DNA from 4 places in the Bradyrhizobium sp. BRP19 genome. Region 2 is predicted to be linked to each of the others. Evidence: predicted binding sites of a transcription regulator. Region 2 holds the regulator's gene; each other region holds the start of a gene.
The links. Region 2 encodes LexA, which represses DNA repair genes until DNA is damaged. Its sites were predicted from a motif close to TGTTCNNNNTGTGTTCNG; they were not measured.

Region 1 (7,354 bases), 870 kb from region 2:
CAATGCTCCTCGGAAGGACTCCTCTTGATCCGGCCCGCGCCCTACATTGTCGGTAGCGTAGTGCGCAGAGGAAGGCAGGACATGGCCGATCGTCCGCGGGATCTCGCCGAGCGGATGGCGCGCCGGCGCAAGGCGGCCGGCAAGCCCGGCCAGTCCGCCGGCGACGGCTATCTGCGCGAGACCTTCACGCTGCCGCGGGCGGCGGCGCGGGAGCGGGCGCAGGCCTTCTTTGCCCGCTATCCCAAGGCCGGCTATATGAGCGAGGTCGAGACTTGGCGCGAATTGCCCGGCGGCGATATCGAGTTCACCATGCGTCGGCTGCCCAGCGCGGACTGACGCTGGCTATGGCGCGCTTTGGCGCATGAGGTCGAAACGGTTCAGGCCGTCTTTCGCCCGATCGCCTTCAGCTCCCGGTCGATGCGCAGCTGCACGCGCCGGATCGCCAGCAGGTCGATCCGGGTCTCGGTCTTGCCGGTCTTGATCCGGTCGCCGATGCGAAACTGCCACTGCCAGACTGCGGGAATCGCCGTCTTGGCGATGGTGAACTCGACGCCCCTGTGATTCATGGTCACCTCCCACGATTCACCCTCATGCCTGCAAACATGTTGGTCGTCGCAATATTCCGCAGAAAGCAAAATGTCGCCCACGGCCTCCGTGGTTCTCCGACCATGAACAAAGTTCCTGGAGCCCGGCCGGGGTGCATCCGGCGGTCCCGCATCGCGGTTCCAATCGAAGCGCCGGATCCGCTCGACGGCATGTGCCTTGCTTGCCGATCACGGGCAAGCAACCATGGGCGCCTCATGCTCGGCATTCCCCGCCGCTACTCGCATTTCGTCTTCGGCATCATCCAGTCCGGGCTGACCTCGCTGATCGCGGCGGGGATCGCCAGCTTTCCCGCCGGCAGCCCGATGCTCTTCGTGCGGCACTGGATGGTGTCCTGGCTGATCGCATGGGCCGCGATGCTGCCGGTCGTGCTGCTGGCGGCGCCCGCGATCCGCGCCTTCTCGCTGCGCCTGACGCAGGAGGAGCAGGAGCCCCGCGCCGGCCGGTAGCCGGGCGACCCTAGCCGGCTGGCTGACGACAGCCTGATAGGCGGACCGCCGGCAGGTGCGCGATCGAAAGGCCGCACACTGGCCCCGTACCGGTCCCAATTTCGACATCCGTCCGCACCACTGCGGACACACCCGTCGGCAAGATTTTATCCGTTCGGCGCAGCCATGGGGGAAACGTGGCGCGCCGGAAACGGGGTGGCATCATATGGATAACGTAGAGCGGTCATTCGCCGCCGCGACGGCGGCTGGCTTCGTCGTGCTGGTGATAGGCCTGGTTCTGCTGGCGGTGCTCTAGCAGGCGCTGCTGCAGACGGAACCGACGTGCCGGGCCGTCCGATCGACGGCGCTGGCGTGCCTTGCCTCTCAAAAGTGGCAAAACAACCCCATGCACACAGTAGGGGTCCTGCCGATTTCATCGCGTCGCCAATGGGTTGCTGGTAGTATTCAGCTACCTTCTGCATCGGCGAGCGCGACGCCCCGACCGGCGATGCCGGATCGAGGTTCCGGCCAAGGACCGGAGCGGAGTGCCGCATCGCGGGCGGGCCTGGCCGCTCCGGACGGCGGTCCTAGCAGTGCCTAATGAACCTTGATCTCGTTCAGCGGCAGATGGAGCTCGGCGGCGCGCTCTTCACGGTCCCTCTTGCGGAACTCGTTTTCCTTGCGCTCGAACTTCACCATCTCCTCCTGCGCCGCCTCCAGCATCGGCTTTCGCCTCGGCGTATCGTGCAGCGTGTCGTTGTTTGTCATGACTAGAGATCCCCAAAAGTTGCGGTCCCATCCCCACAGAAAACCGGAGACCGCGAAAAGGTTCGGTGCCGCAGGATTACGGAAACATGACGGCGCCCCAGTCGCGCGTCGTTGATCCCGGTCATGGTCGCTTCCAGGAACCCACGGAGGCCCGGTTTATTTCGGCGGCTGCAGCCCCGGCGATTTGACCCAATCGTTGAGATGATTGGCAACGTCGGCCTGGCGGGCCTTCTTGAGCAGCGCGTCTCGCTCCGGCCCGGGAGGTAGCTTGGAGGCCTGTTCGCGGATCTGCTTCACCCATGCGGACAGCCGGTCCTGAAGGGTCAGTTGCTGCTTGAAACGTCGTCGCTTGAACATGGCGCGCTCTTTCCGTGCGATGAGGCGGGAGCGCGAGGTGAGCGTTCTCATCACCGATAGTGGCCGGGGTCCGCGCGGTGATGATGCATTAGGATCCGGAAATGGATCCGCGTCTGTTCAGTTGTGCACGCAGAGCAAAGCGGGGAGCGTGACGATCCAGCATGGCTGGTTTGTCAGAGGTTGATTTATCAACCGAAAGAGGCCGCCAGACGAGGCGGCCTCCGGTCATCCCAGGAACTTGCCACCAGGGCACCGAATGAGGTTGCGGTGACGGCGAGGAAGGCCACGAAATACCATAGGCGATGCATGCCGCGGCAACGCGGACGCGCAGCCATGGTTCATGAAGCTGTTTCGAACAGCTCTGTGGTCTTCTGGTCCAGTCGGCAAGACAAAAACCCTTGGGGCTGTCCTAATTAGGACACCCGCAGAGACAGATTAGAACAGTTAGAGAATTCTCCCCTTGAAGCGGATTGGCTGGGCCATTTTGATTTCCATCGCATCGGGTTTGGCTTTCGTCTTGTTGACGAAGCCGAATTGTTTCCGCGGTACCGAGCGCCTGACGCTAACCGGCTGGGAATGTGTTCAGGACAGGCCGCCGCTTTGACACTGCTGAGGGAAATTAGGGCAAAGGGGAAAACCCGCAAAAGAACATATTGCGAACTGAGAACAAATGGGGTACATTGCTTTTATCGCCGAGCTGCCTCGCAACCGTTTGTCCCTCACGCGAATCCTCGCCATAAGGAGCACGACCCAATGTCCGCAACTGCCCTGCGTATCGTCGAAGGATCTTCCATGGACAAGAGTAAAGCTCTGGCCGCCGCGCTCTCCCAGATCGAGCGGCAGTTCGGCAAGGGCTCGGTGATGAAGCTCGGCAAGAACGACCGCTCCATGGACATCGAGGCGGTGTCCTCCGGGTCGCTCGGGCTCGATATCGCGCTCGGCATCGGCGGCCTGCCCAAGGGACGCATCGTCGAGATCTACGGGCCGGAATCCTCGGGCAAGACCACGCTGGCGCTGCATACGGTGGCGGAAGCGCAGAAGAAGGGCGGCATCTGCGCCTTCATCGACGCCGAGCACGCGCTCGATCCGGTCTATGCCCGCAAGCTCGGCGTCAACATCGACGAGCTCCTGATCTCGCAGCCCGACACCGGCGAGCAGGCGCTGGAGATTTGCGACACCCTGGTGCGCTCGGGCGCCGTCGACGTTCTCGTGGTCGATTCGGTGGCGGCGCTGGTGCCGAAGGCCGAGCTCGAAGGCGAGATGGGCGATGCGCTGCCGGGACTTCAAGCGCGGTTGATGAGCCAGGCGCTGCGCAAGCTGACGGCCTCCATCAACAAGTCCAACACCATGGTGATCTTCATCAACCAGATCCGCATGAAGATCGGTGTGATGTACGGCTCGCCGGAAACCACCACCGGCGGCAATGCGCTGAAATTCTACGCCTCCGTCCGCCTCGACATCCGCCGCATCGGCGCGATCAAGGAGCGCGACGAGGTGGTCGGCAACACCACGCGCGTCAAGGTGGTCAAGAACAAGCTGGCCCCGCCCTTCAAGCAGGTCGAGTTCGACATCATGTACGGCGAGGGCGTCTCCAAGATGGGCGAGATCCTCGATCTCGGCGTCAAGGCCGGTATCGTCGAGAAGTCCGGCGCCTGGTTCTCCTATGACAGCCAGCGCCTCGGCCAGGGCCGCGAGAACGCCAAAGCGTTCCTCAAGGGCAACCCCGACATCACCGCCAAGATCGAGACCGCGATCCGCCAGAATTCCGGTTTGATCGCCGAGCAGATTCTGGCCGGCACGCCGGAGCGCGACGCCGACGGCGAGGAGCCGGCGGACGAGTAAGACCTAACGCGAAAATTTTTCGCGAGGAGCGGGCACTGAGGACGTTGAGTTGCCGACGTCTTCGGTGCCCGTTTCGTTTTGCGTCGCGTTGATCAGGTGGTGCGATGAAGCGGCTGATCTTGACTGGCTGGGGCGGCGGGAGTGATCTCGGTCGATCGGGGTTGGCCGAGATCGTCATACCTTTCCATTTTCAATTTGAGTGGGGGCCGCTCCCGCCGGCGGAAAAGCTCTCAGCTTATTTGGCTGCCCAAACCGCAGAGCTAGGCCATGCCGAACATTGGTCGGATTGGGTCCGCTGGTCCCGCGGCGCCAAGGGCCGCAAATTGTCGCTGGCCGAATTTTGCGAGCCGTATGACGAGATCGAACTCTGGTTCGGAGCGACTCCGCGCGACCAATTGCAACTGGTCTGGTTGCTCGATCACCTCAGCAGCTATCCTGCGCTAGCGCAGAAGCTCGGGCTGCGATTGCTGGACTCCGATCTGTTTTTCAGTCCCGATTATGATTTCGCCAAGGGCGAGCCCCATATTCCTGTTATGGACGTTGCTGCGGAGGAGTTCGAGACTGCCAAGTTGGCGTGGTCGGCCTATCGCGCGCGGACGCCTGAGGCTTGCATGGATTTGCTTCACCGCGATCTGAGTGCCTTGCTGATGCTGCGGCCGGTTTTGCTCGATCTGCTGGCGGAACTGCCGTCACCCAGGACCGGGCTTGGTGCGACCGAGACGCGATTGCTTGAGATGCTTGCCAGAGGGTTTGCCAACACGAACGGGTTGTTTCACCTGCGCTCGCAGCGGCGTACCTATGTGTTCGGAGAATTTGAGTTGGGCTCGTTGCTTGAGGGGCTAGCGCTCGGCCCGAGGCCGGCCGTGGCCGGCTTGGGCGACGAACTGCGCACGATCGACCCTAAGAATTTGAGGGCTCGGCATGAAGTCTATCTGCGCAGCCGCCTTTCGCTGACCGAGTTCGGGAAGGCTGTCCTGGCGGGCCATGACGACTTCAGCCGTTACAATCCGATCGATCGTTGGTGGGGTGGCACGCATCTGACCAACGATCGGCTGTGGCGCTCCGGCCCTGTCCTGACGATGCCCTGAGAGGCTGACGTGACGCGGCTCATTGTGACAACAGATTCGTCCGCCGCCGGCGCGATACAGCGGGCCGGCCTTGCCGACCTCGTCCTTGCGATCGAGCGTCGCTTGGTCTGGGGACCGCCGCCCACGCAAACGGAATGCCAGGCATTCTTCTCCCCGCGCGTGGCTCAGCCGAACGGCCTGCACTGGCTCGACGACACGCCGGTTTGGCGCCTGGAAAGGTCTGGGGTGAAGGGGCGCGGACTGATTGATCTGTTGTCCGAATGTGGCTCGGCCGAACTATGGATGGGGCCAGAGCCGAACGCACAATTACTTCTGCTCTGGCTACTCGACCATTGCGGCATCGAGGAAGCGGCATTGTCCAAGCTCGCGATACGTCACCTGGACCTTGCCGTAGGCGATGTCGCGCCAACGCAACTGGCGAAGCTGAACCCACCGATTGTCAAGCTCACGAAAGATCACCTTGAACTGGCTGGTCGCGCCTGGCGAGCTTACCGTGCGCCTACGCCGCAGGCCTGGTTCGATTTCCTCGAAACGGATTTGCGCCTGCTTCCGCAGCTCGAGCGTTGCGTCGTTGATCTGCTCGAAGAGCTTCCCAACGTGACCAGCGGCCTTGGGACCACGGAAACGCGGATTCTGGAATTGATCGCGCCGGGCGAGGTGCAGCCCTTTGATGTGTTCCCGGGATATCAGAAGCCCAACGAGCGTCGCGTCTTCGATTACTGGGAAGTTGGCGCCCTGCTTGATGGACTAGCACGATGCGAGAGGGCAGCGGTCGCTGGACTGGACGAAGGCCCGTTTTCCCTGGAGATGCACGACGATTCGAGCCGCCTCCAGCGGTACAAGCAATCCCGCTTGTCGCTCACCGCGTTCGGCAAAGCGGTGCTTGGCGGCGATGAAAACTTTTGCCGCCATAACCGAATCGATCGCTGGTGGGGCGGCATCCATCTGACCAACGACCGGCTGTGGCAGTGGGACCCCGAGGCCCTCTCACTCATCGCGCCTGATTAGTGCGTAACTCTTCGCTCAGAGTGTTCTTGTATTGTATCATTTCGAGAGGCAATCGTGTCACATTTGATCCTGGCAACGAACGATCGTGCGGAGGACACACTTCGCCAGTCCGGCGTTGCGAACGTCGCGCTCGGGTTCTATCCCGGTTCGTCTTGGGGGAACTGCCTTCCGACGAGCAACTCTTGAGGGGGCTGGAGCGCCGATCGGAAAAGCACCGCAATCCCGGCGATCATTGGCTCGATGACGTTTGTCGCGGTGCACTCGACGGCTTCGGCACGCGCGATATTGGTTTGTTCGAGCTGTGCGAGAAGTTCGACTCAATTGAAATATGGGTGGATGCTCGGCCCAATGATCAACTTGTGCTCGTCTGGCTGCTGGACCTGATTCGTCCTCACAGGGAGATCACGAGCAAGCTGAGCCTGGTGCATGCGGACGATACTATTGCCAACAATACCCCGGAGTCTGTCGCAAAATGGAAGCTGCCGGCCTTCAAGGTGACCGAGAACCATTTGGTGACGGCAAGCCGCGCCTGGCGGGCCTATCGGGCTGAAACGCCAGAATCCTGTTTCGATCTGCTCATGACGGATCTGATGCTCCTGCCGAGACTTCGATCGGCGCTAATCGCGGTGCTCGAAGAGCTTCCGGACAGCGTGACGGGACTCGGTGCAACTGAAATGGATCTGCTGGATTCTGTGAACGACGGGCAAACCGACCCAAGGCTCGTCCAACACGCGAGATGGCTTCGCGATGTATTCGGCGAAAACGACGCGCGTGACGCTTTGCTCGAGCTGGGGGCGTATTCGGCGCCGTCGCTCTTATTGGGCGATCCGGCGTTCGACAATGAGGATCGTTACTTCGGCAGGAGTGAGTGGAGGCTCACGCTGACTGAACTCGGGCGTTCACTTCTCGCCCGCGAAGACGATATGTGGCGGCACAATGCCATTAAACGATGGTGGGGTGGGACCGAGTTGACCAACGAACGGCTGTGGCGGTGGGATCGCGAAAGCCGATTGCTGGTTGCGCCCTAGGTCAGCTTCGTAGGATGGACTAGTCTTACTGAGTCACTCGGCCGCGCCGCGAGAAGTGTTATCGGTCCGGCAGCGCGGATGAGGCCACTGCTTGACTATTGTACCGGCCTGATGCTGCCGGTGAACAAGGGCGCGTCGAATGAAGCGTGTGATTCTGACTAGTTCGTCCGGCGTTGGTCTCACCTATGCTGGTCGTGCTGACATGGTCGTCCCGTTGATCTTTCGGTTCGTT
Region 2 (7,354 bases):
GGGACGCAACGCCATCGGAGGCCGACTTGCAGGCCGACGATTGACGCGGATCACAAATACCAGGCCAGCACGGCGTCAAGCCTTCCGTTGCCGATGACCGGCAGGGCCACCATTCGGCTCAGCCCGGCTGCGCGGGCTTCGGAGCCGGCGATCGAGCCGTCACAGGTGAGATCGTCGTTGAGCGCGGGCATGCCGGCGGCCCAGGCGCCGCCGATGCTGCCTTCGCCCCTGGCGATGGACTGCGCCGCATAGCGTGCGGCGAGGTCGGTCTGCGCGCTGCAATCGCCGGCGCGAAAGACCAGCGCCGAACGGTCCTCGTTCGGGACCCAGATCTCGAAGCGTCGTGCAATCGGCGTTGCCTGCGCGGAGAGGAATGTCAGAACCCAGGTCTGTTTGGTACCGGTTCGGTAGGGCACGCCGACGCCGAGATTGATCCCGACCTTGGCGGCGTCCTCCCAGCGCAGGAAACTCTTGGCGTCGTGCAAGTCCTTGATGATCAGCGGCAGGCCCGCCTTCCAGGTGCGTCCGGGCAGGCCGAAGCCGCGCGGAAATCTGGTGTGGCGGGAGTTGAATTCGAACATGTCCGCGGTGCCGTAATAGCCATCGACGAGCCCCATCTCATGCGAGAGATCAGGATCGTTGTGCCAGAGTTCGATCGCGCCGACGTGCGCCTCGTCGTCGCCACAGAACAGCACCAGCACGGCTTGCAGGAATTCGCCCGCGAACACCGGCACCGCCACGCCGCAGGTGAGGCCGGCCGCAGCGGCCTGATCGGTCCGCTTGAAATAGGAGTTGGCGAATTTCGTGAGGATGACGGGGTGGCCACAGGCCCAGGCCTTGCCGGGAAGTCCCTCGTCATATCCGAAGTGCAGCTCTTCGCTGACGGCTTTGAACGCGGACAGCCCATCGTCGTAGAGGCCGCCGCCGAATTCCAGCCGCATGCGCGTCCGGTCGGGTACCCAAAGTTCAACGACGCGAATGAAGGTCTTCATCGAGCGTGTCCGCCGCCTCAAACCACGACAGCATCGGTCATTTGGCTGCGGAGCGGACGTTCAAAATGCGGGCAGCACGGCCCAAACTTCGTGCGACGACGAGGCGCGGCGGTGGGCTCGCCGATCGAATGTCCTGAAACACAAACTTACCGGGCTCGCCGGCCTCGGCCGGCGACGGCAATTTCAATCCCGGGCTCGGCCTGTTGGCCGAAGGGCGTCAGCCGATCGGCAGGCGCGTGATCGTGGGCCGCGTGTCGGCGACGATCTGCGGCTTGTGCTCGCGCTCGGGGGCTGGCTGCGTCACCGGCAATTGCAGCACGGTCGCGCGCTGGCCTTCGACGAGCTGCGTCACCAGCACGTATTTGCCGTCGGGGAATTCGATCGCGTCATGATGGCGATCGGGAATGTGCGGGTCGATCTTGCCGAACTTGCCGACGCGAGAGTTCACGGTGCGCGTCCAGATCCAGCGGTTGTCGTAGCGGACGTTGTCGGCGAAAGCGAGCTCCGTCCCCGGCAGCAGACAGACCGCGACGGAGGGATCGGCTTCGGAAGCGAAACCGCGCGTCGAGGTGCCGCGGAAGGTTGTCGTGACGATCGTCTCGCCGACTTCGGCGGGGCGCGTCGCGACGGCATGCAGGCTGTAGTCACACATCGGGTGCTCCTCATGCTGGGATAGCGACCCGCGTCTCTTTCGAGGCGCAGGCCTCTATCAGAGTGGAAGCATACAACGCTCTGCTCGGTTATGGGCAAATCTGCGGCTCGCGTCCGCAGCGCGCGATCACATTATCTTTCCCGGATTCGATAGGAACAAACCTCGCGTCCTTGCATTCGGCCGGAGCTATCAGCACTGCCGGCACAACTCTACCGGCGAAGCAGAAATGGCTGCGCGCCTGCGCGGGGGAATGTCGCGCGGGAAGATGGACCGGACAGCCGGCGCAGAACCAGAGAAACCGTCCAGCCGGAGCGGACAAGTATCCGCTCCGATCCTGGATCGCCGATGCCGATCGAAACGCGCGCGGCGCTTGATGTTTCCCGTATCAGTACTTCCGGTAAAGCCCGATCAGCTTGCCCTGGATCTTCACGCGGTTCGGCGGAAGAATGCGGACCTCGTAGGCGGCATTGGCGGGCTCGAGCGCGATCGAGGCGCCGCGGCGGCGGAAGCGCTTGAGCGTGGCCTCCTCGTCGTCGATCAATGCCACCACGATGTCACCGGTATTTGCGGTCTCGTTGCGCTGGATCAGCGCCATGTCGCCATCGAGGATGCCGGCCTCGACCATCGAATCGCCGCGCACTTCGAGCGCGTAGTGCTCGCCCGAGCCGAGCATGTCCGGCGGCACGCTGATGGTATGGCTGCGGGTCTGCAGCGCCTCGATCGGCGTGCCGGCGGCGATGCGGCCCATCACGGGCACCGCGACGGGGCGTTCGCCCTCGTCGGCGGGCGGGCTGGAGCTCGCGCGCACCTTGCCGAGATTGCCCTCGATCACGCTCGGGGTGAAGCCGCGGCGATTGCCGGCGGCGGCCTGGAGCTCGGGCAGCTTGATCACCTCGATGGCACGGGCGCGGTTGGGCAGGCGGCGAATGAAGCCGCGCTCCTCGAGCGCAGTGATCAGGCGATGGATGCCTGACTTCGAGCGCAGGTCGAGCGCATCCTTCATCTCGTCGAAGGACGGCGGCACGCCGCTTTCCTTCAGACGTTCGCTGATGAACCGCAGAAGCTCGTATTGTTTGCGCGTCAACATCTCGACCAAAGTCCCCCGGTTGATGTCGTTCGATTCCGACACGATGAAGCCGGCACTAAGCCGCTACATCCTCGAAACAAATCATGAACGGACACTATATGTTCGATATGTGTTCCGCAACTGCTTAATTTATGGTGAACGCGGCCAAGCTCGCGGAATGCGTGTGGCTGGGCGGCTCAGACGGGCAGCCGGAGCACCTCGCAAGGCGTGCCGGCCTCGGCCTTCGGCGCGAACGGTGCGCGCACCAGAAGTACCTGTGCCGCAGCGAGATTCGCAAGAAGGGAGGAGTCCTGATGGCTGACCGGAAGGGCGACGCGCGTGCCGTCGTCGCGCTCCTCCAGCCGCGCACGCAGATAGTCCTCGCGCTGGTCGTTGGCGGCGAGATCGCGGCCCAGCACGGCGCGCTCGCGCCGATGATGAATCGCTGAACGGCCCGACAGGGCGCGAATCAAGGGGACCATGAACAGGAAGGCGCACACGTAGGACGACACGGGATTGCCGGGCAGGCCGATCACGCGCATCGCGCCTATCCGACCGTGCATCATCGGCTTGCCCGGCCGGATCGCGATCTTCCAGAACGCCATCGCGATGCCTTCGCCCTTGAGCGCCTGCTGGACCAGGTCGTGGTCGCCGACCGAGGCACCGCCGGTCGTGATCAGGATGTCGGCGCCGCTCTCGCGCGCGCGGCGGATGCCGGCGGACGTCGCCTCCAGTGTATCGGCGGCAATTCCGAGGTCGATGGTCTCGGCGCCCTCGCTGCGGGCGAGCGCATGCAGGGCATAGCCGTTGGAATAGACGATCTGGCCGCGACCAGGCGTGGTGCCCGGCATCACGAGCTCGTCGCCGGTGGCGAGAACGGCAACCCTCGGGCGGCGGATGACGGCGAGATGCGGATGATTCATTCCGGCGGCAAGGGCGAGATCGCGCTCGGTGAGGCGGATTCCCTTGCGCAGCAGCACGTCGCCTTCGCGGAAGTCGACGCCTGCAGGGCGGATGTGGCGGCCGTAAATGGCGGCTTCCTTGATCGTGACATGTTTGCCGTCGGCAGCCGTGTCCTCCTGGATCACGACGGCATCGGCGCCGTCGGGAACGACGCCGCCGGTGAAGATCCGCACGGCTTCGCCGGGGCCGACGCTTCCCGCGAACGGCCGGCCCGCTGCGACCTCACCGACGACGGTCAGGCTGGAATCGATGGCTGCGTCGGCCGAGCGCACGGCATAGCCGTCCATCGCCGACATTGCCTCCGGCGGCTGCGTGCGCCGTGCCGCGACATCGCGGGCGAGCACACGATGGTAGGCCTCGTCGAGGCAAACCATCTGTTCAGCCAGCGGCTCGACGCCGGCCAACACCGCGGCGAGCGCGTCAGAAACCGGCATCAGGGCCAAGAGCGAACTCCTGCTGAGCACATCAGTCAATGGGCGGCGAGAGTTCTAGCCGAGTGCAGGCGTGAGGCAAAGCAGCACGCGGGATGATTTATCCTGCGTGATCGCGGGGTGGAGGAGGTCGGCTCAACTCTGCCACGGCATGATGCGGAAGGCGAGACAGACCGGAACGAGGATTGCCATGGCAAGGACGAGAATGACGAGCGCCACGGCCAACATCGTTCAACGCCCCGTCGGATCGCCCGGACTGATGTCCGCGACGTCGGGCGGCTTGGGACCCTGATCCTTGTCCGGCAGCGGGTCCGCCTGGGATTTTAGGTCGGCGGCCTTGCTGATCAGCTTGGCGGAGAGGTCAGAATCCGAGGTGGTTCTGGCGAATTCGAGCAGGAGAGAGGCTTGCTTGGTGAGATAGGTCTTGCCCAGCACGTCGATCAGTCCAATGTAGAAGTCCCAACGGACTCATGAGTCCGAAGGGTGGTATTCCGTTCCCGGAACTCTGTATAAAAATGCACAAAGTGATCAGGTTCCACATTTTCAGCAGTTTTTGTTCCGGCAAGTGAGCGCGCTCCGGGCTTTCCCGCGGCTCAGATCCCCAGTGCTTTCAATGCGTTCCCGACATCACGCGGCGAGGTGACATGCACGGCGGTCAACCCGCGCGCCCGCGCTCCCTCGATGTTCTCGGCGAGGTCGTCGAAGAACACGATGCGCTCGGCCGGCACGCCGATCGCCGCCACGACATGGTCGAAGGCCTCGGCATCCGGTTTGCGCAGGCCGATGCTGGAGGACAGATACAGCTCGCGGAAATGGCCGAGCAGACCGGCATATTCCTTCGAGAAATAGTCGACGTGCGGCCGATTGGTGTTGGAGAAGGCATAGAGCGGCATCTGCTTCGCCGCTCGCGGCAGCAGCTCGGCGATATCAGGCATCTCGCCGGCGAAAATCGCGTTCCAGCCTTCCAGGAATTGCGCATCCGAGATGCCGATCCCAAGCGAGGACCGCAGCGAGGCGAAATAGTCCCCATCGCTGATCTTGCCCATCTCGTGCAACCGGTAGGCCTCGTCGCGCACATAGCGCGCGATGATGGCCTCGGGCTGGCAGCCGGCATGTCCCGCCCAGCAGGCGATCGCCTTGGAGAAGTCGATGTCGAGCACAACGCGCCCGAGGTCGAACAGCAGCGCATCCGCGCTGCCGGGAGAGAGCGATGTCATTGCGTCCTTTTCACTTCAGTATGGCGCGTCAGTAACGATAGGGCTCGTGGTCGAACAGCGGGAACGCGCTGAACACGCTGGGCGCGTTGGTGGCGGCCGCCGGATGCAGGCAGGATTTGTCGAGCTCGGCGAATGAGGTGGCGCCCAGGAGGCCGAGGCAGCGCAGCACCTCGTCTTCGAGCAACTCCAGCATCCGCGCGACGCCGGCTTCGCCGGCTGCCGCCAGCGCCCAGCATTGCAGCCGGCCGATGCCGACGAGGTCGGCGCCCGCCGCAATCGCCTTCACGATGTCGGTGCCGCGGCAAAAGCCGCCGTCGACCATGATCCTGGCGCGGCCCTTCACGGCGTCGACGATCTCCGGCAGCACGTGCATGGCGCCGCGGCCGTGGTCGAGCTGGCGTCCGCCATGGTTGGAGACGTAGATCCACTCGACGCCGTGATCGAGCGCGATCTGCGCATCCTCGGCCGTGGCGATACCCTTGAGGATCAGCGGAATTTTGAACGTGTCCTTGATCATCTTCACGGTCCGCCACTCCAGGCCCTTCTGGAAATCGCCGCCGGTGGCGCGCAGGCGGCTCTCGCGAACGTAGCGCTTGGCGATGTCACGTTCACGACGGCTGTAATGGGCGGTGTCGACGGTCAGGCAGAAGGCGGCATAGGCGTTCTTCTCGGCCCGGCTGACGACGTCGGCGACGAAGGCATCGTCGCCGCGGACATAGAGTTGATAGAGACGCAGTGCATCGGGGGCAGCCTCGGCGGTCGTCTCGAGGCCGGGCTCGGACACCGAGCTCAGCATGTGCGCCGCGCCGAACCTGCCCGCAGCGCGCGCGACGCTCGCCGCGCCATCCGGATCGAAGATCTCGAGTGCGCCGACGGGAGCCAGCACCACCGGCAGACGCAGCTTGCGGCCGAACTGCTCGACGCTGCCATCGATCCTGCGCACGTCGCGCAGCACGCGCGGGCGGAAGGCGATCTCGTCGAGCGCCATGCGGTTGCGCCGCATCGTGGTCTCGGTCTCGGCGGCGCCGATGATGTAGTCCCAGGCATTCTGGTTGAGGTTGGCGCGCGCCTTCCGGATGAACTCGTGCAGGTTCTGGAACGGCTCGTCGCTAGCGCCGAGCTCGACGTTCCGTTCCGGCCGGATGCGGGGCGCTTCATTCATTGTTGTCCTCCCGAGAATTTGAAGTCTTGTCGCCATCGCCTATCGCGTCCGGCCCTCCAAAACCATCCTAAAATCGCATAGCTGCGAAGCGTGGGCGGCCCGGACCGGTGTCGTGTTGCTTCGAAACAGTTTCGGAACGTTGCCAAAAGTTTAGGCCAAGGCGAAGGGATTTCTTCGGTGTACCCGCCAGCGCGGCATCCCGGCCTTGAAGAAACCAGAATGGTATTGTGAGAGATGGACTGGATCGCCATTTGCATGGCGTCTCCCAGCCTCAAGAGAAACGCCAAGCACAAAAGGCACCTTCATGCGGAAAACCCTGCTGTTCCCCCTGGGCACGCTCACGGGAGCGTGCCTGACCCTTCTGGTAGCCAGCCCGCAGGGCGGCGTATGGGCAGCGCGGGCGGCAGTGAGTGCGGGTGATGCTTATTCCCAGCTCAATCTGTTCGGCGCGGTGTTCGAGCGGGTCAAGGCCAGCTATGTCGAGAAGCCGGACAATGCCAAGCTGATCGAGGGGGCGATCACCGGCATGGTGACCTCGCTCGACCCGCATTCGCGCTACATGAACGCCAAGGCCTGGACCGAGATGCAGGAGACCACCTCCGGCGAGTTCGGCGGGCTCGGCATCGAGGTCACGATGGAGGATGGCCTCGTCAAGGTCGTCTCGCCGATCGACGACACGCCGGCTTCGAAGGCCGGCATCATGTCCGGCGACCTCATCGGCAAGATCGACGGCGAGGCCGTGCAGGGCATGACGCTCGAGCAGGCGGTCAACAAGATGAAGGGACCGGTCGACACCAAGACCAAGCTGACCATCATCCGCAAGGGTGCGGATGCGCCGCTCGAGGTTGCGATCACGCGCGAGATCATCCAT
Region 3 (7,354 bases), 110 kb from region 2:
TGGGTGCGGCGGATTTCGGGATCCTTGCCGAGATTTCCAACCAGAATGACCTTGTTGACGCTTCCCGCCATCGCCGCTCTCCACTCCGAATGCCACTGAATTTCAAAAGGGCGAATCCGCTGCCCGCGTTCCTCTGCGCCCGCTAGGGCGACCCTATACGCTTGCGGGCACCGATCAGCCTGCCACCCCCAAGGTTATCCCCACATATAGCATCGCGCGCACGTTTGTTCCAGATTTGTTCTTCGGCACGAGCGAGCGGAAATTTCCCGCATGTCCTCTCATGCCACAAAAAAGGACAGCCCTCGAATGGAACCTTTTTGGGTTCCCGAGTATGGCAAAAACCATTTAACATTCATCAAGTTGGAACCCATTCAATCAATCCGCAAGTGTGGCATTCCGGAGACGGACTCTGCCCTTTCCTTAGGCTACCTTTGCCTTGGAATTGATTCATATGGGTGTCGCGTCTGATCAGCCGCTTCGGGGACTTTCATGAAGCGGACGAAACTTGGGGAGACTGCAATGAATAAGATTCTTTTCGGCGTAATCAGTGCAATGGCAATGGGGCTGTCGGCTCCGGCAAGCGCGGCGGATATGGCTGCGCGTCCCTACACCAAGGCTCCGGCCCCGGCGGTCGCCGCGGTTTACGACTGGAGCGGCTTCTACATCGGCGTCAACGGCGGCGGCGGCACGAGCCGCAAGTGCTGGGACTTCGTGACCCCGGTCACGGGCGTTCTGGTGGCTGAAGGCTGTCACGATGCGACCGGCGGCACGGTCGGTGGTCAGATCGGCTACCGCTGGCAGTCGACCAATTGGGTGTTCGGCCTCGAGGGCCAGGGCAACTGGGCTGACTTCTCGGGGGACAACGTCAGCCTCCTCTTCCCTGGAAGCGCTTTGGTCACCGGTGATCGTAACCGCTCTCACATCGATGCTTTTGGCCTGATCACGGGCCAGGTCGGTTATGCCTGGAACAACGTGCTGCTCTATGTGAAGGGCGGCGCCGCCGTAGTCGGGGACAAGTACGACGTCTATGCCGCGCCTGGCACGCCTGGCGCCGGCACGCTGCTGGCGTCGGCTCGCGAGACCCGCTGGGGCGGCACCGTTGGCGCCGGCCTGGAATTCGGATTTGCTCCGAACTGGACGCTCGGCGTCGAGTACAACCACATCTTCCTCGGCGACCGTACGATCGCCTTCACGACGCCTGCGGGCGTTGCCTTCGGGAGCGATCGCATCAGTCAGGACGTCGACATGGGTCTAGTCCGCCTGAATTATCGCTTCGGCGGCCCGTTGGTCGCGAGGTACTGATATCCCTCTCATTTCGCGAGCAAATGGAAGGGCCGGCCCTGCGCCGGCCCTTCTTTTTTTCGGCACATGCCTGGACGTAAATAAGTCAGTAACCATCACCTTTTGGACTGTTGTGGCTTTTCGGAGACACAACTTGCGGCTTTGGTGGTGTAAAGACGGCGTCAGTTGGGCCGTTTGAGTCCGCTGCCCTTCCGCCACGGAAGGCAACAACAGAAACTGGGACTGGGATTAAGTTGAAAATGAAGAAGGTTTTGTTGGCTTCGGCCTGTTTGTTCGCTCTCGCGGCCCCCGCTTCGGCTGCTGATCTGGCAGCCCGCCCCTACACCAAGGCGCCTGCGCCTGTTGCCTCGGTCTACAACTGGACCGGCTTTTACCTGGGTATCGTCGGTGGCGGCGCCTGGGAAAACAGCTCCGATGATCCGCGCATGCAGGGCGGTTTCGTCGGCGGCACCGTTGGCTACAACTGGCAGACCTCCAACGTCGTGTTCGGCATCGAAGCTGATGGCGCGTGGGCTGACGTAAACGCCTCGGCGACCGGTCTTGTTGATTTTGGTGGCGCCCTCGTTCCCACGACGGTCAGTTCGCGTATCGACGCGCTCGGCACCGTGCGTGGTCGCATCGGCTGGCTCGCTTCCCCGAGCGTCCTGCTGTACGCCACGGGTGGTTACGCCTGGATCAACAACAAGATCAGCGTCAGCGCGCCCCCTGTTCTGAGCCTCTCGGAGAGCCAGTTCCATTCGGGCTGGACGGTCGGCGCGGGCGTCGAGGCGATGTTTGCTCCGAACTGGTCGGTCAAGGGCGAGTACCTCTATCGCAGCCTGGGCGGCGAGACCTACTTCTCGGGCGTCTTCCCGGTCAACACCGGCACTCTCGACCTCCACACCGTGCAGGTCGGCGTGAACTACCACTTCGGCGGCCCGGTCGTCGCCAAGTACTGAGCTTCGTCTCTGACGCATCATCGTCACGAAAGGCCGGCCTCGCGCCGGCCTTTTTGTTTGTTGCGGCCGCCCGTTCGCTCGCGCTTTTCGAAGGGGTGTGGCCGCTGGGTGACACAACCTTTGGCTTCAATGGTGTAAAAGCAATGACGTTGCTTGAGTCATAAGGTCCGCTGCTCTTCCGCTCTCCGGAAGACCGGAATGAGAAATGGAAGTGGGGAATGGATATGAAGAAGCTTTTGCTGGCTTCGGCCAGCTTGTTCGCACTCAGCGCGTTGGCACCGGCCTCGGCGGCCGATTTGGCAGCCCGCCCCTACACCAAGGCTCCGGTGGCACCGATCGCGGTGTACAACTGGAGCGGTTTCTACCTCGGCGCCAACGCCGGCGGTGGCTGGAGCCGCAACTGTTGGGATCTCACCAGTGTCGGCCCCTTCGTGGTCGCTCCGGCGGTGGCCGAAGGTTGTCACAATGCGACCGGCGCACTCGTCGGCGGCCAGATCGGTTATCGCTGGCAGTCCGCCAACTGGGTATTCGGTCTCGAAGCCCAGGGGGACTGGGCTGACCTGAAGGGTTCGAACATCAGCTCGCCTGCCGCGCTCGCGCCGCTGGTGAACGAGACCAGGATCGACGCCATTGGCCTCTTCACTGGCCAGGTCGGTTATGCCTGGAACAACGTGCTTTGGTACGTGAAGGGCGGCGCTGCCGTCACTCACAACAAGTACACTGGCAGTTTTGGCGGCGTTACGCTCGACACCGCGAACGAAACGCGCTGGGGCGGTACCGTCGGCACCGGCATAGAATTCGGCTTCGCCCCGAACTGGTCGGTCGCTGTCGAATACAACCACCTGTTCATGGGCAGGCACAACGAGACCTTCACCTTCCTCGGCGTGACCACTCGCACCGACAGCATCAAGCAGGACGTGGACATGGCTACCGTTCGACTCAACTACACCTTCGGTGGCCCGGTGGTCGCGAAGTACTGAACTTCCCTGCCGAGGTCACATCGTCACGAAAGGCCGGCCTCGCGCCGGCCTTTTTGTTTTGGCTGGGTGCTCCGCGAGCGGTTCCGCGCGTTCCTGCTGCCAGATCCCGCCAGCACGCCAACAATCCGTTGACGATTCGCAAGTCCCACTGGAAATCCGCCGCCGTTCTTCCTACGTTCGCTGCCATACCCATCGGCGCCGATCCCGGTTCCGGGCGCAGCGCGCCTTTTTTGTTGGCGCGATCGCGCACCTTTGGGCTTCCTTGAGGGCAACTCGGATGGATGAAGTGATCAAGGCGAAGCGCCAACAACAGAACGCGGGCTCCAGCCTGCGCGCAATTACGATCCGCGGCGCGCGCGAGCACAACCTCAAGAATATCGACGTCGAGATTCCCCGCGACAAGCTGGTGGTGTTCACCGGGCTATCCGGCTCCGGCAAATCCTCGCTCGCCTTCGACACCATCTATGCCGAGGGCCAGCGCCGCTACGTCGAATCGCTGTCGGCCTATGCCCGCCAGTTCCTGGAGATGATGCAGAAGCCCGACGTCGACCAGATCGACGGCCTGTCGCCGGCGATCTCGATCGAGCAGAAGACGACGTCGAAGAACCCGCGCTCGACCGTCGGCACCGTCACCGAGATCTACGACTACATGCGCCTGCTCTGGGCCCGCGTCGGCGTGCCCTATTCGCCGGCCACGGGCCTGCCGATCGAGAGCCAGACCGTCTCGCAGATGGTCGACCGCGTGCTGGCGCTGCCCGAGGGCACCCGCCTCTATCTGCTCGCCCCCGTCGTGCGAGGCCGCAAGGGCGAGTACAGGAAGGAGCTCGCCGAATGGCTCAAGAAGGGCTTTCAGCGCGTCAAGATCGACGGCACCTTCCATGAGCTGGCGGAAGCCCCTAGCCTCGACAAGAAATTCCCGCACGACATCGACGTGGTGGTCGATCGCATCGTGGTGCGTGCCGATATCGGCCAGCGCCTCGCCGAGAGCTTTGAGACCGCGCTGAAGCTCGCCGAAGGCCTTGCCGTCGTCGAGTTCGCCGATGCGCCCGCGGCGGCTGCGCCTGCGGAGGAAAAGAAGAAGACCGCGAAAATCCACGACAAGAGCGGGCCCGAGCGCATCCTGTTCTCGGAAAAGTTCGCCTGCCCGGTCTCCGGCTTCACCATCCCCGAGATCGAGCCGCGCCTGTTCTCCTTCAACAATCCCTACGGCGCCTGCCCCGCCTGCGGCGGCCTCGGCGTCGAGCAGCATGTCGACGAAGACCTCGTCATCCCTGAGAAGGATCTGACGCTGCGCAAGGGCGCGATCGCGCCCTGGGCCAAGTCGTCGTCGCCCTATTACGTGCAGACGCTGACCGCGCTCGGCAAGCACTACAAGTTCACGCTCGACACCAAGTGGAAGGATCTGCCGAAGAAGACGCAAAACGCGATTCTCTACGGCTCGGGCGAGGACGAGATCAAGTTCTCCTACGAGGACGGGGTGCGCTCCTACGACACCAAGAAGCCGTTCGAAGGCGTCATCACCAACATCAACCGCCGCTACCGCGAGACCGAGAGCGAGTGGGCCCGCGAGGAGCTGGCGAAATATTTCCACGACGTCCCCTGCGAGGGCTGCAAGGGCTTTCGGCTCAAGCCCGAGGCGCTCTGCGTCAAGGTCGGCGGCAAGCATATCGGCGAAATCTCGGAGCTGTCCGTGAAGGGCGCCGGCGCATGGTTCGAGACCGTGCCGGAGGCGCTGAACGCGCAGCAGAACGAGATCGCGGGCCGCATCCTGAAGGAGATCCGCGAGCGCCTCACCTTCCTGCTCGACGTCGGCCTCAATTATCTGACGCTGTCCCGCTCCTCCGGCACGCTGTCCGGCGGCGAGAGCCAGCGCATCCGCCTCGCCTCGCAGATCGGCTCGGGGCTCACAGGCGTGCTCTACGTGCTGGACGAGCCTTCGATCGGCCTGCACCAGCGCGACAACGCCCGCCTGCTCGATACGCTGAAGCGGCTGCGCGACCTCGGCAACACCGTGGTCGTGGTCGAGCATGATGAGGACGCCATCCGCCTTGCGGACTACGTGCTCGACATCGGCCCAGGCGCCGGCATGCATGGCGGCAACATCGTCGCCGAAGGCACGCCCGCCGAGATCATGCGCAACCCGAAATCGCTGACCGGCAAATACCTGACCGGCGAGCTCGAGGTCGAGGTGCCGGAGCGGCGTCCGCCGAACCATCGCCGCACCATCAAGGTGGTGAACGCGCGCGGCAATAACCTCAAGAACGTCACGGCGGAAATTCCGCTCGGCCTGTTCACCTGCGTCACCGGCGTCTCCGGCGGCGGCAAGTCGACGCTGCTGATCGATACCCTCTACCGCGCCATCGCCCGCAAGCTGAACAATGCCAGCGAGGGCGCCGCCCCGCACGACCGCATCGAGGGCCTCGAGCACATCGACAAGATCATCGACATCGACCAGTCGCCGATCGGCCGCACGCCGCGCTCGAATCCGGCGACCTATACCGGCGCGTTCACGCCGATCCGCGAATGGTTCGCCGGCCTGCCGGAAGCGAAAGCACGTGGCTACGAGCCCGGCCGCTTCTCCTTCAACGTCAAGGGCGGCCGCTGCGAGGCCTGCCAGGGCGACGGCGTCATCAAGATCGAGATGCACTTCCTGCCCGACGTCTACGTCACCTGCGACGTCTGCAAGGGCAAGCGCTACAACCGCGAGACGCTGGAGGTGCTGTTCAAGGGCAAGAGCATCGCCGACGTGCTCGACATGACTGTCGAGGAAGCTGCCGAGTTCTTCAAGGCGGTGCCGCGCGTGCGCGAGACTTTTCAGACATTGCACCGCGTCGGCCTCGACTACATCCATGTCGGCCAGCAAGCGACGACGCTCTCGGGCGGCGAAGCCCAGCGCGTCAAGCTGGCAAAAGAATTGTCAAAGCGCGCCACCGGCCGCACGCTCTACATCCTGGACGAGCCCACCACCGGCCTGCACTTCCACGACGTCAAGAAGCTGCTGGAGGTGCTGCACGAGCTGGTCGCGCAGGGCAACACGGTCGTCGTCATCGAGCACAATCTCGAAGTCATCAAGACCGCCGACTGGGTCATCGATCTCGGCCCCGAAGGCGGCGACGGCGGCGGCGAGATCGTGGCGTGGGGACCTCCGGAAGACATTGCGAAGGCGCCGCGAAGCTATACGGGCAAATTTTTGGCTCCCGTGCTGGAGAAGGCGCGGAAGCCGAAGCGGAGGCGTGCGGCGAGCGAGGCGGCGGAGTAGATTGCGCTGCATCGAAGCCACAGGGCTGTAGGGCGGATTAGCGGAGCGTAATCAGCCACTATTCGATCGGGAAAGAACCGACATGTCCGCTGGACTCGTACAAACCTACCGCGCCTTCGCCCACAACAACGCTTGGGCGAACCATCGCCTGCTCGCCGCCTGCGCTGCGCTATCCCAATCTGAATTCGAAGCCCCCCGCACCGGCTTCTTTCCAAGCCTGCAGCGTACGCTGAACCACATCTACATCATCGACTTCTTCTACATCGATGCGCTTGAAGGGGGCTGGCTCGGACCGGCAGCCTGGAAGAACGAGGTGCCGTACCCCTCGTTAGCCGAGCTCAAAGCTGCCCAGGCCGCAATGGACAACCGCCTGATTGCGATCTGCGATGCGCTGACAACTGAACGGCTCGACGCCTTCGTCCGGATCAACCGCGATACGAGCGTTCAAACCGAGCGCTGCGACCGGCTGCTCATGCATCTCTTCCAGCATCAAGTTCATCATCGCGGACAGGCGCATGCCATGCTGTGCGAAACGGATGTCGCGCCCCCGCAGCTCGACGAGTTCTTCGCGGAAGGCGAAGCGCCGCTGCGAGCCGCCGAATTCGCCGAACTCGGCTGGACCGAGGAGACCGTTTGGAAATCCAGGACGTAAGCTACGCCAGGAACTCCGGCGGCACATGGTCGGTCAGCCACACACCGTTCTCTGCGCGAAAAAACTTGAATCCCTTGGCATGCATGCTGCCGGCATCGACCTTGAAGATGTGCGGCTTGCCGTGGCGCTGACCGACACGCTGCGCAGTTGCCTCATCGGAGGACAGATGCACCTGCTGGCGCGCCTGCGGCTTCAGGCCCTCGGACAGGATCGCCTCGACAAA
Region 4 (7,354 bases), on a different contig from region 2:
ACAAGGGCACACGCGCCTATGAGACGGAGTTCCGCATCATCCGGCCCGACGGCGAGGTGCGCTGGTGCGTCGGCACGGCGGCCGCAACCACGGACGAGAGCGGGCGCGTGGTGCGCGTCAGCGGCGTGACCGTCGACATCACCGAGCGCAAGCGCGCCGAGGAGCGGCAGAACCTGCTGGCGCGGGAAGTCGATCATCGCGCGAAGAACGCGCTGGCGCTGGCGCAGTCGATCGTGCGCCTCACCCGGGCCGACGAGGTCAAGGCCTATGTCAACGCCGTCGAGGGGCGCATCAATGCGCTGGCGCGCGTGCACACCATCCTGTCGCTGTCGAGCTGGCAGGGCGCCGAGCTCTCCAGGCTGATCGACGAGGAGCTTGCGCCCTACTCGCTGGGCGACCAGATCAAATTGGCAGGGCCCGAAGTTCAGTTGCTGCCGGCGACGGCCCAGACGCTGGCGCTCGCACTGCACGAGCTCTTCACTAACTCGGCAAAGTACGGCGCGCTATCCACGCGAGCGGGGCGGCTCGCGATCGATTGGCAGGTCGACGAGGAGCTGCTCACGCTGAGCTGGGAGGAATCCGGCGGTCCCCTGGTCAAGACCCCGAAATCGCGCGGCTTCGGCACGCGAAGCCTGCTTGCGAGCATCGAGTCCCAGCTTGGCGGACAGGCGCAGTTCGATTGGCGCGCCGAGGGCCTGCTGTGCCGTCTTGAGGTGCCGTTGACACGCAAGACCGCGGCGGCTGCACCAAGCAAGTTCGACACCGCCGGCGCTGCCGAATTGCAACGCGCATCCGGTTAACCTGACGCTGCGCTGGTCATGCGCTGCGCCGTGCGCGGTTCGCGCGCGACGCGCCCCTCGAGCCAGGCTTCCGTTCGGGCGAGATCGCGCAGCGCCCTCGCGTAGCGGCGGGCCGCGCTCCGCTCCGCGCCAAGCGGAAGCTTGCGCGCCTTGCGCAGGATGTCCGCGGCCGCGTTGCGATAGGCCAGCGAGCGGTAAAGAAAGACGACCTTACCCATATCGATGTTCCCGTTTTGCTGGCGCCCATCTTGGCAAGCCCGGCATGAACGCCGGATGAAACGGGCGGTAACAATTCCTTCAGCGGAACGGAACCCGGCGATCACATGCGCGTTGGCGTGGCAGTTCGGGATGCCGTCCCATGCGCACCAAGAAGTCGTCTGAGCTGATCTCTGCCAGCGGCCTTATCAAGCTGATGACGCATGCAATGATGGGCGCAGCGCTCGGCCTCATTTTCAGCCTCACGCTCGTCCTGTCCAATCCAGCCGTCGCCAACCTGCTGAACAATGGCGGAAGCCAGGCCGCGATGGTCTTCGCCCTCACCTTGGTGACGACCTTCGCGATCGGCGCGACGCTCACCGGCGCCGTGTTCATCCTGGCCGAGGACAAGCAAACTTGAAGCGTGGGTGACGCACGGAAGATACTTCGCCGGGAACTCCCTGCCGCGACGCGCGGTTTGTGCCTGCGTCAATTTAACTCAGGGAGTTTCCCCGCATGAAGACGACCAAGCTCGCTCTCGCCGTAATATTGGCAACCGGCCTTGCCGCCGCGCCGTTTGCCGCCCAGGCCAAATCGCACAAGACTAAGCATGGATCCTCGATGTCGTCGGCACAGACCACCGGCGCCAACACCAAGTCCTCCAAGGGCGCTGATCCGTCCGGCCAAGGCGGCGCCGGTCCCGGCTCTGATCAGGGCGGCACCATGACCAACAAGGGCGGCATGACCGACACCAAATAGGCGCTCCCTGGAATCATGAAGGGCTCCGCATTGCGGAGCCCTTTGTCTTCTATCTTTGGTTCGGCGCTCGGCCTTCAGTATACGGCGCCAAGGATCTCAGCGGCGCTCGGCTGCGCGCGCGGAGTTGCCGCCTGTCTTCACGGCACGAAGCCGCACCCGGTCGCGGACGTTCGGCAGTACGTCGCTGCCGCCGGCAGCCTTCCATTCGGCGATCAAGAGATTGATCTTCCGGCGCAAGTCCATCTGCGCCAGGGCTCTCTCCGTGCAGTCGTGATCGCGCTTGACGAGGTCGCGCACCGACGCCTCGACGTCGGCCATCTCAAGCCTCAAGGCTCTGATTTTACGTCGAATTTCATTAATTCTGTTGTCCATGCCTTGTTAGAACAAAATAAGAACATATAGTCAAGTCACGATTTCAGGACGGAGACGCCAGATGCAGGTTCAAGGTAAATACGACGCCAGATTTTTCCTGGGCGAGCAGATGACGCGGGCGCAGGGTCTCAAGCTGAAGCGGCTCAGCGAAGAGGCCTACCAGCCCGGCCAATATGCGCGGGATCTGTCCTTCAGCGAGGCCGCCCGGCGCATCCAGGTGCTGGAAGCGGAGATCGAGCTGGCAAACTCCTTCTAGAGCATCGCATCGCGCTTTAGGCATGCGCCGTTCCACGCTCCCGGAACCATGGCTGTGCAGAATGGTTCTCCCCGCCGAGGGAGAATATGCATGGCACGCAAGGCAAAAAAGCGCCGCTACTCACGCAGCTCGGGAAGCGATGTCGCCACCGAGATGCGGCGTTACAAGAAGGGCACCGCGAAGAGCGGCCGTGGCGGGCGCGGCGGCCGCGTCAAGAACCGCAAGCAGGCCATCGCGATCGGACTGTCGAAGGCACGCAAGAAGGGCAAGAAGGTCCCGAAGAAGGCTTCGAAGCGCAAGAGCGCCAAGAAGACGTCCAAGAAAGCATCCAAGAAAACGTCCGGGACGTCGTCCAAGAAATCGTCGAACAAGAAATCATCGAAGCGCAAATCCAAGCGGTCGCGCTGACCCGCCTCAGATCATGCTCCCCGGCATGAAGCAGCGGATCGAAATCCCGAACGCAGTCTTGACCGGCCACACCATCGTGCGGCCGGCCCGGTTGGGCTCGGTGATGACGGCCTCATCCGGCACATCGATCCACTGTCCGTCGATGCGGACACGGTAGCGCCCGTTGTGCGACTCCCAGTCGAGATCGGCAAGGGCGAAACCGTCCGCGTCCGAGCAGCACGGACCGAGATGGCTGCGCAAACTGTCGAACCATGGCTTCAGAGGAGAATTCGCGTAGCGGCCGTCGTCGCGCCCGAGCGCGTTTCCCCCCGAGAGCACCAATGGCGCCACGAGCAGCGCACTCCTGAGCGAGAGCTTCAATCGATCCATGTCGGCACCGATCACTTGTGAACCACCGGCGAGTTCCACAAAGCGCCGGGAGGCTCGAAGTTCCACGCTTGCAACCCCTCTCAGCGGCGACGTTGGCGCAGAGCACCGAGGCGCCCTTGCGAGTGTGATCAGCGAACACGGCTTTTTCGGACGCACCAGGTCATCATCCCTACCGTTAACGAGAATGTGACCGGCCTGGTGCGGACGTGACGTGTGTGCAAAAGGCGGCCCGAAGGCCGCCTTCCTGGATTGGTAAGGGTCGAGTTGACGTTATGCGAGTGGCACCGCAACGAAGCGGGTGGCCTCCGCGCTTCTGACCTGAAGCAGCACGCTGCGCTTGCCCGACGATTTGGCCTGCGCCAGCTCGGAGCGCACCTCGCCGACATTGCTGACAGCCTTGCCGCCGACATTGAGGATGACGTCGCCGGTCCGGATGCCGCGTTGCGCGGCCGGGCCTTGCGGATCAACCTCGGTGACGACGACGCCGTTCTGGCCTGCGCCCTGAACGTCACCGGCGGGCGCCAGGCTGAGGCCGAGGCGCGGCGTGCCGGCACCCGGCTGTCCGCTGCCCTCGTCGGCATTGCCACTGCCATTGCCCTTGGCCTGCCGCTCGTTCGGCAACTCGCCGAGCGCCAGCGTCACCGTCTTGCTGTCGCCCTTGCGGAAGACATCGAGCTTCACGGACGTGCCCGGCGTCAAGCCGGCGATGGTGCGGGCGAGGTCGCGGGAGTCCTTGATCGTGGTGCCGTTGACGGCGGTGATGACATCGCCCGCCTGGATGCCGGCCTTCGCCGCCGGGCTGCCATCCTGCGGATTGTCGACGATCGCGCCGCGCGCCTCCTTGAGCCCGAGGCTGTCGGCAATATCCGATGTCACCGGCTGCACCTGCACGCCGAGCCAGCCCCGGGTGACCGCGCCCTTGTCCTTCAATTGCGCGACGACGAGCTTGGCGGTCGAGGCCGGGATATCGAAGCCGATTCCGACCGAGCCGCCCGAGGGCGAGAAGATCGCAGTGTTCACGCCGATCACGTTGCCGTTCATGTCGAAGGCCGGGCCGCCGGAATTGCCCTTGTTGATCGGCGCGTCGATCTGGATGAAGTCGTCATAGGGACCGTTGCCGATGTCGCGGCCGCTGGCCGAGACGATGCCCGCGGTCACGGTGCCGCCAAGACCGAAGGGATTGCCGACCGCGACCACCCAGTCGCCAATGCGCGGCTTCTGGTCGGAGAACTTGACGAACGGAAAGTCCTTCTTGCCGTCGACCTTGATCAGCGCGAGATCGGTCTTCGGATCGGTGCCGACCACTTTCGCGGTGTAGGTCGTGCCGTCGTCCATCGTCACCTGCACGGACTCGGCGCGATCGACGACGTGATTGTTGGTCACGGCATAGCCGTCGGCGGAGATGAAAAAGCCGGAGCCTTCGCCCGTGATCATCTGGTGGCGCTGGCGCGGCATGCCGTTCGCGCCGCCCGGAAAGCGGAAACCGAACTGTCGCGAGAACTGGTCGAACGGCGTGTCCTCGTCCGAATCCATCCGGTTCTGCTGCAGCATCGCGCTCTTGTCGTTGTCCTGATCGATTTTGACCCGCACCGAGATCACAGCGGGTTTGACCCTGCTGACGAGATCGCCGAAGCCGGGCGGCGTCGCGGCGGCTTCGGCCGCCTGAGCCGGCGCAATCAAGGAGTTGATGCCGTACGGCGAGGCGCCTGGCGCAACTGCCAGGGCGGCCACGCCCAGCGCGGCCACGGTGCCGAGCAGCGCGAGCCGCCGCGGCCGCAAGATCTTGCGAGACGTGGTGATGTCGGAATTGACGCGATCGTTCATGTCGAAATGTCCATGTTGAGCAGGTGTCGCCTTGCCCGCAACATGGTCGCTGCCACCTTACGGCGTCCCGTCCGTCCGATTAAATCTCGGCAAAGAATGGATGAGCGGTCGCAGCAGGCAATCCGGACGTTTGATACAGCTCAACGCGCCGCCTTCGCGCAGTGAAAAACTGCGACCATCGGATGATGCTCAGCGGAGGCGCGCCATGTACAAAGACATTCTCGTCCACATTCCCACCGAACGTCCCATGCGTCCCGCGATCGAGGGCTCGGTCTCGCTCGCGGCGAAGCTCAACGCGCATCTCGACGCGGTCGCGGTCGGCTATGTCGCCACCAGTACGGCTTACGTCATGGAAGGCGGCGCGGCGGTGGCGGCCGTGTTCGAGCTGGAGCGCGAGCGCGCCGTGGAGCGGGCCGAGGCGGCGCTCGCGGTATTCAAGAGCGAGGCGGCGAACGCCGGCATCGCCTATACCTGCCACGCACTCGGCGCGATCCCGGCAGATGCCGCCGGCTCGCTCGGCGAGATGGCACGGCTGCACGACCTCATCGTCGTGCTCCAGCCCGATCCGGCGCAAGGCTCGTTCGACAACGACATGCCGAGCGAGATCCTGTTCCGCGCGGGCGGCCCGGTGCTGTTCCTGCCCTACACTTTCCGCGGAGCCTTCAAGGCGAACCGGATCGGCATCTGCTGGGATGGTAGCCGCCTCGCTGCCCGCGCCGTGCGCGACGCAACGACGTTCCTGGCGCGCGCCGCCGAGATCGTGATCATCACGGTGAACGAGACCGAGGCGGTCTCCGGCGAAGCCTCAGCGAGCGGTCTGGCCAGACATCTGGGCCGGCGCGGATTATCGACCCGCACAGTCAGCCTGACCGCCACGCGCGTCGACATTCAGCCGACGATCCTGTCGCTGGCGGCCGACGAGAGTCTCGATCTCCTGGTGATGGGCGGCTACGGCCATTCGCGGTTGCAGGAACGCTTTCTCGGGGGCGTCACCCGCGCCATGCTGGAAGCCATGACGGTCCCGACGCTGATGTCGCATTGATGAGCCGGCTTGGCGCCGTCACGCCGCGACGGGAGCTTCCCATGTCGTGGGCGCGGCGGCGTCCTTGTCGCGATGCACATTGCACGCGTCGAAGTGCGCCTTGAGCTCGATTTCGGCAAGATGTTCGAAATGTTCGGCCTGGCCGAGGAGTTCCCAGTTCTGGAGCGGCCGGTAGGCCGCCTGCTGACGGCAGAGGGACGCCAGCGCCCGGTAGCGACGTACGTTCTCCATGAGACCCTCCCTCGCGTTCACCGGCTTATTGCCCTGATTTGCGTCAGGCCGATGGCGTTTATGCAAAACATTTGCTGCGCGCTCAACGCGCCTGAACCAAGTTAATTTTCGAGAAGTGCCGGTAAGGATTTTAGTTCCAAACGTCCGCTCGGAACTTTGTGCCCAGTGCTAGGCGTAGAGGCGGCGCTCCACGGCGACGCCCACCAGGTCGAGATAGCGCTCGATCAAGTCGGGACGGCCGACGAGATAGCCTTGCATCTCCTCGCAGGCCTCGCGCGCCAGGAAAGCACGTTGGGCTTCCGTCTCCACTCCCTCGGCAATGACCGGGATCTTCAGCGCGTGCGCCAGGCTCAGGACGGCGCGGACAATCTCGGCCGATTGCGGCGTCGCCTCCAGGTTGGAGATGAAACTGCGGTCGATCTTGATCTTGTCGAACGGGAACGACTGCAGATAGGACAGCGAGGAATAGCCGGTGCCGAAATCATCCATGGCGATGCGGATGCCGAGCGCCTTCAGCCGCCGCAGCAGGTTGAGCGCGCGGGTGAAATCGCCGATCAGCACGCCCTCGGTGATCTCGACCTCGAGCCGCGTCGGCGTCAGCCCCGTCTCCAACAGGATCTGGTGGATCGAGCGCTCGAGATCGCCCGCCTGGAATTGGACCGGCGACAGATTGACCGCGACCTGCAACGGCCGCGGCCAGGATGCCGCCTCGCGGCACGCCTCGCGCAGCACCCATTCACCGATCTCGACGATCAGCCCGTTCTCCTCGGCGAGCGGAATGAACTGGTCCGGCGGCACGAAGCCCGGCGTCGGGTGATTCCATCGCAGCAGCGCCTCGAAGCCGATGACCTCGCCATCCACCCGCGCCTGCGGCTGGAAATAGACGAGGAGCTGGTTCTGCTGCAGCGCCTGCCGCAGGTCGTGCTGCAACAGCCTGCGATCGCGCAGCTCCTGGTCCATCTCGGATTCGAAGCAGCGGACCGGCTCCTGCCCTCGCGCTTGGCGCGGTAGAGAGCCGAGTCGGCATTGGCGAGCAGCGTCGCCGCGTTCACGCCATCGTCGGGATAGAACGCGATGCCGACGCTGAGGCCCACGTGG

Region 1: recA (recombinase RecA) is a predicted target of LexA. The motif match lies at 2,801-2,818, and genes of this name have one in related genera.
Region 3: uvrA (excinuclease ABC subunit UvrA) is a predicted target of LexA. The motif match lies at 3,384-3,401, and genes of this name have one in related genera.
Region 4: I6F36_RS14675 (DUF3072 domain-containing protein) is a predicted target of LexA. The motif match lies at 2,134-2,151, and genes of this name have one in related genera.

What each region holds. Positions count from the first base shown of each region.
Region 1 is NZ_JADYVZ010000001.1:1,074,329-1,081,682, reverse strand. It holds gene I6F36_RS05330 (hypothetical protein) at 82-336, shown strand; gene I6F36_RS05325 (hypothetical protein) at 378-566, opposite strand; gene I6F36_RS05320 (DUF2798 domain-containing protein) at 801-1,052, shown strand; gene I6F36_RS05315 (hypothetical protein) at 1,629-1,799, opposite strand; gene I6F36_RS05310 (hypothetical protein) at 1,956-2,156, opposite strand; gene recA (recombinase RecA) at 2,910-3,998, shown strand; gene I6F36_RS05300 (hypothetical protein) at 4,103-5,086, shown strand; gene I6F36_RS05295 (hypothetical protein) at 5,096-6,094, shown strand; gene I6F36_RS05290 (hypothetical protein) at 6,277-7,122, shown strand; gene I6F36_RS05285 (hypothetical protein) at 7,262-7,354, shown strand, end outside.
Region 2 is NZ_JADYVZ010000001.1:209,080-216,433, reverse strand. It holds gene I6F36_RS01045 (ComEC/Rec2 family competence protein) at 1-44, shown strand, start outside; gene I6F36_RS01040 (GAF domain-containing protein) at 51-992, opposite strand; gene I6F36_RS01035 (hypothetical protein) at 1,210-1,644, opposite strand; gene lexA (transcriptional repressor LexA) at 2,030-2,731, opposite strand; gene glp (gephyrin-like molybdotransferase Glp) at 2,908-4,116, opposite strand; gene I6F36_RS01020 (hypothetical protein) at 4,336-4,539, opposite strand; gene I6F36_RS01015 (HAD family phosphatase) at 4,698-5,321, opposite strand; gene I6F36_RS01010 (alpha-hydroxy acid oxidase) at 5,350-6,483, opposite strand; gene I6F36_RS01005 (S41 family peptidase) at 6,788-7,354, shown strand, end outside.
Region 3 is NZ_JADYVZ010000001.1:100,513-107,866, forward strand. It holds gene I6F36_RS00490 (single-stranded DNA-binding protein) at 1-71, opposite strand, end outside; gene I6F36_RS00495 (outer membrane protein) at 520-1,302, shown strand; gene I6F36_RS00500 (outer membrane protein) at 1,542-2,240, shown strand; gene I6F36_RS00505 (outer membrane protein) at 2,465-3,220, shown strand; gene uvrA (excinuclease ABC subunit UvrA) at 3,498-6,479, shown strand; gene I6F36_RS00515 (DinB family protein) at 6,562-7,131, shown strand; gene I6F36_RS00520 (RNA 2'-phosphotransferase) at 7,133-7,354, opposite strand, start outside.
Region 4 is NZ_JADYVZ010000004.1:27,729-35,082, reverse strand. It holds gene I6F36_RS14700 (HWE histidine kinase domain-containing protein) at 1-800, shown strand, start outside; gene I6F36_RS14695 (hypothetical protein) at 797-1,018, opposite strand; gene I6F36_RS14690 (hypothetical protein) at 1,159-1,416, shown strand; gene I6F36_RS14685 (hypothetical protein) at 1,512-1,754, shown strand; gene I6F36_RS14680 (hypothetical protein) at 1,851-2,072, opposite strand; gene I6F36_RS14675 (DUF3072 domain-containing protein) at 2,188-2,382, shown strand; gene I6F36_RS14670 (DUF6496 domain-containing protein) at 2,473-2,790, shown strand; gene I6F36_RS14665 (hypothetical protein) at 2,797-3,159, opposite strand; gene I6F36_RS14660 (Do family serine endopeptidase) at 3,430-4,983, opposite strand; gene I6F36_RS14655 (universal stress protein) at 5,189-6,025, shown strand; gene I6F36_RS14650 (hypothetical protein) at 6,044-6,256, opposite strand; gene I6F36_RS14645 (EAL domain-containing protein) at 6,425-7,117, opposite strand; gene I6F36_RS14640 (GGDEF domain-containing protein) at 7,009-7,354, opposite strand, start outside.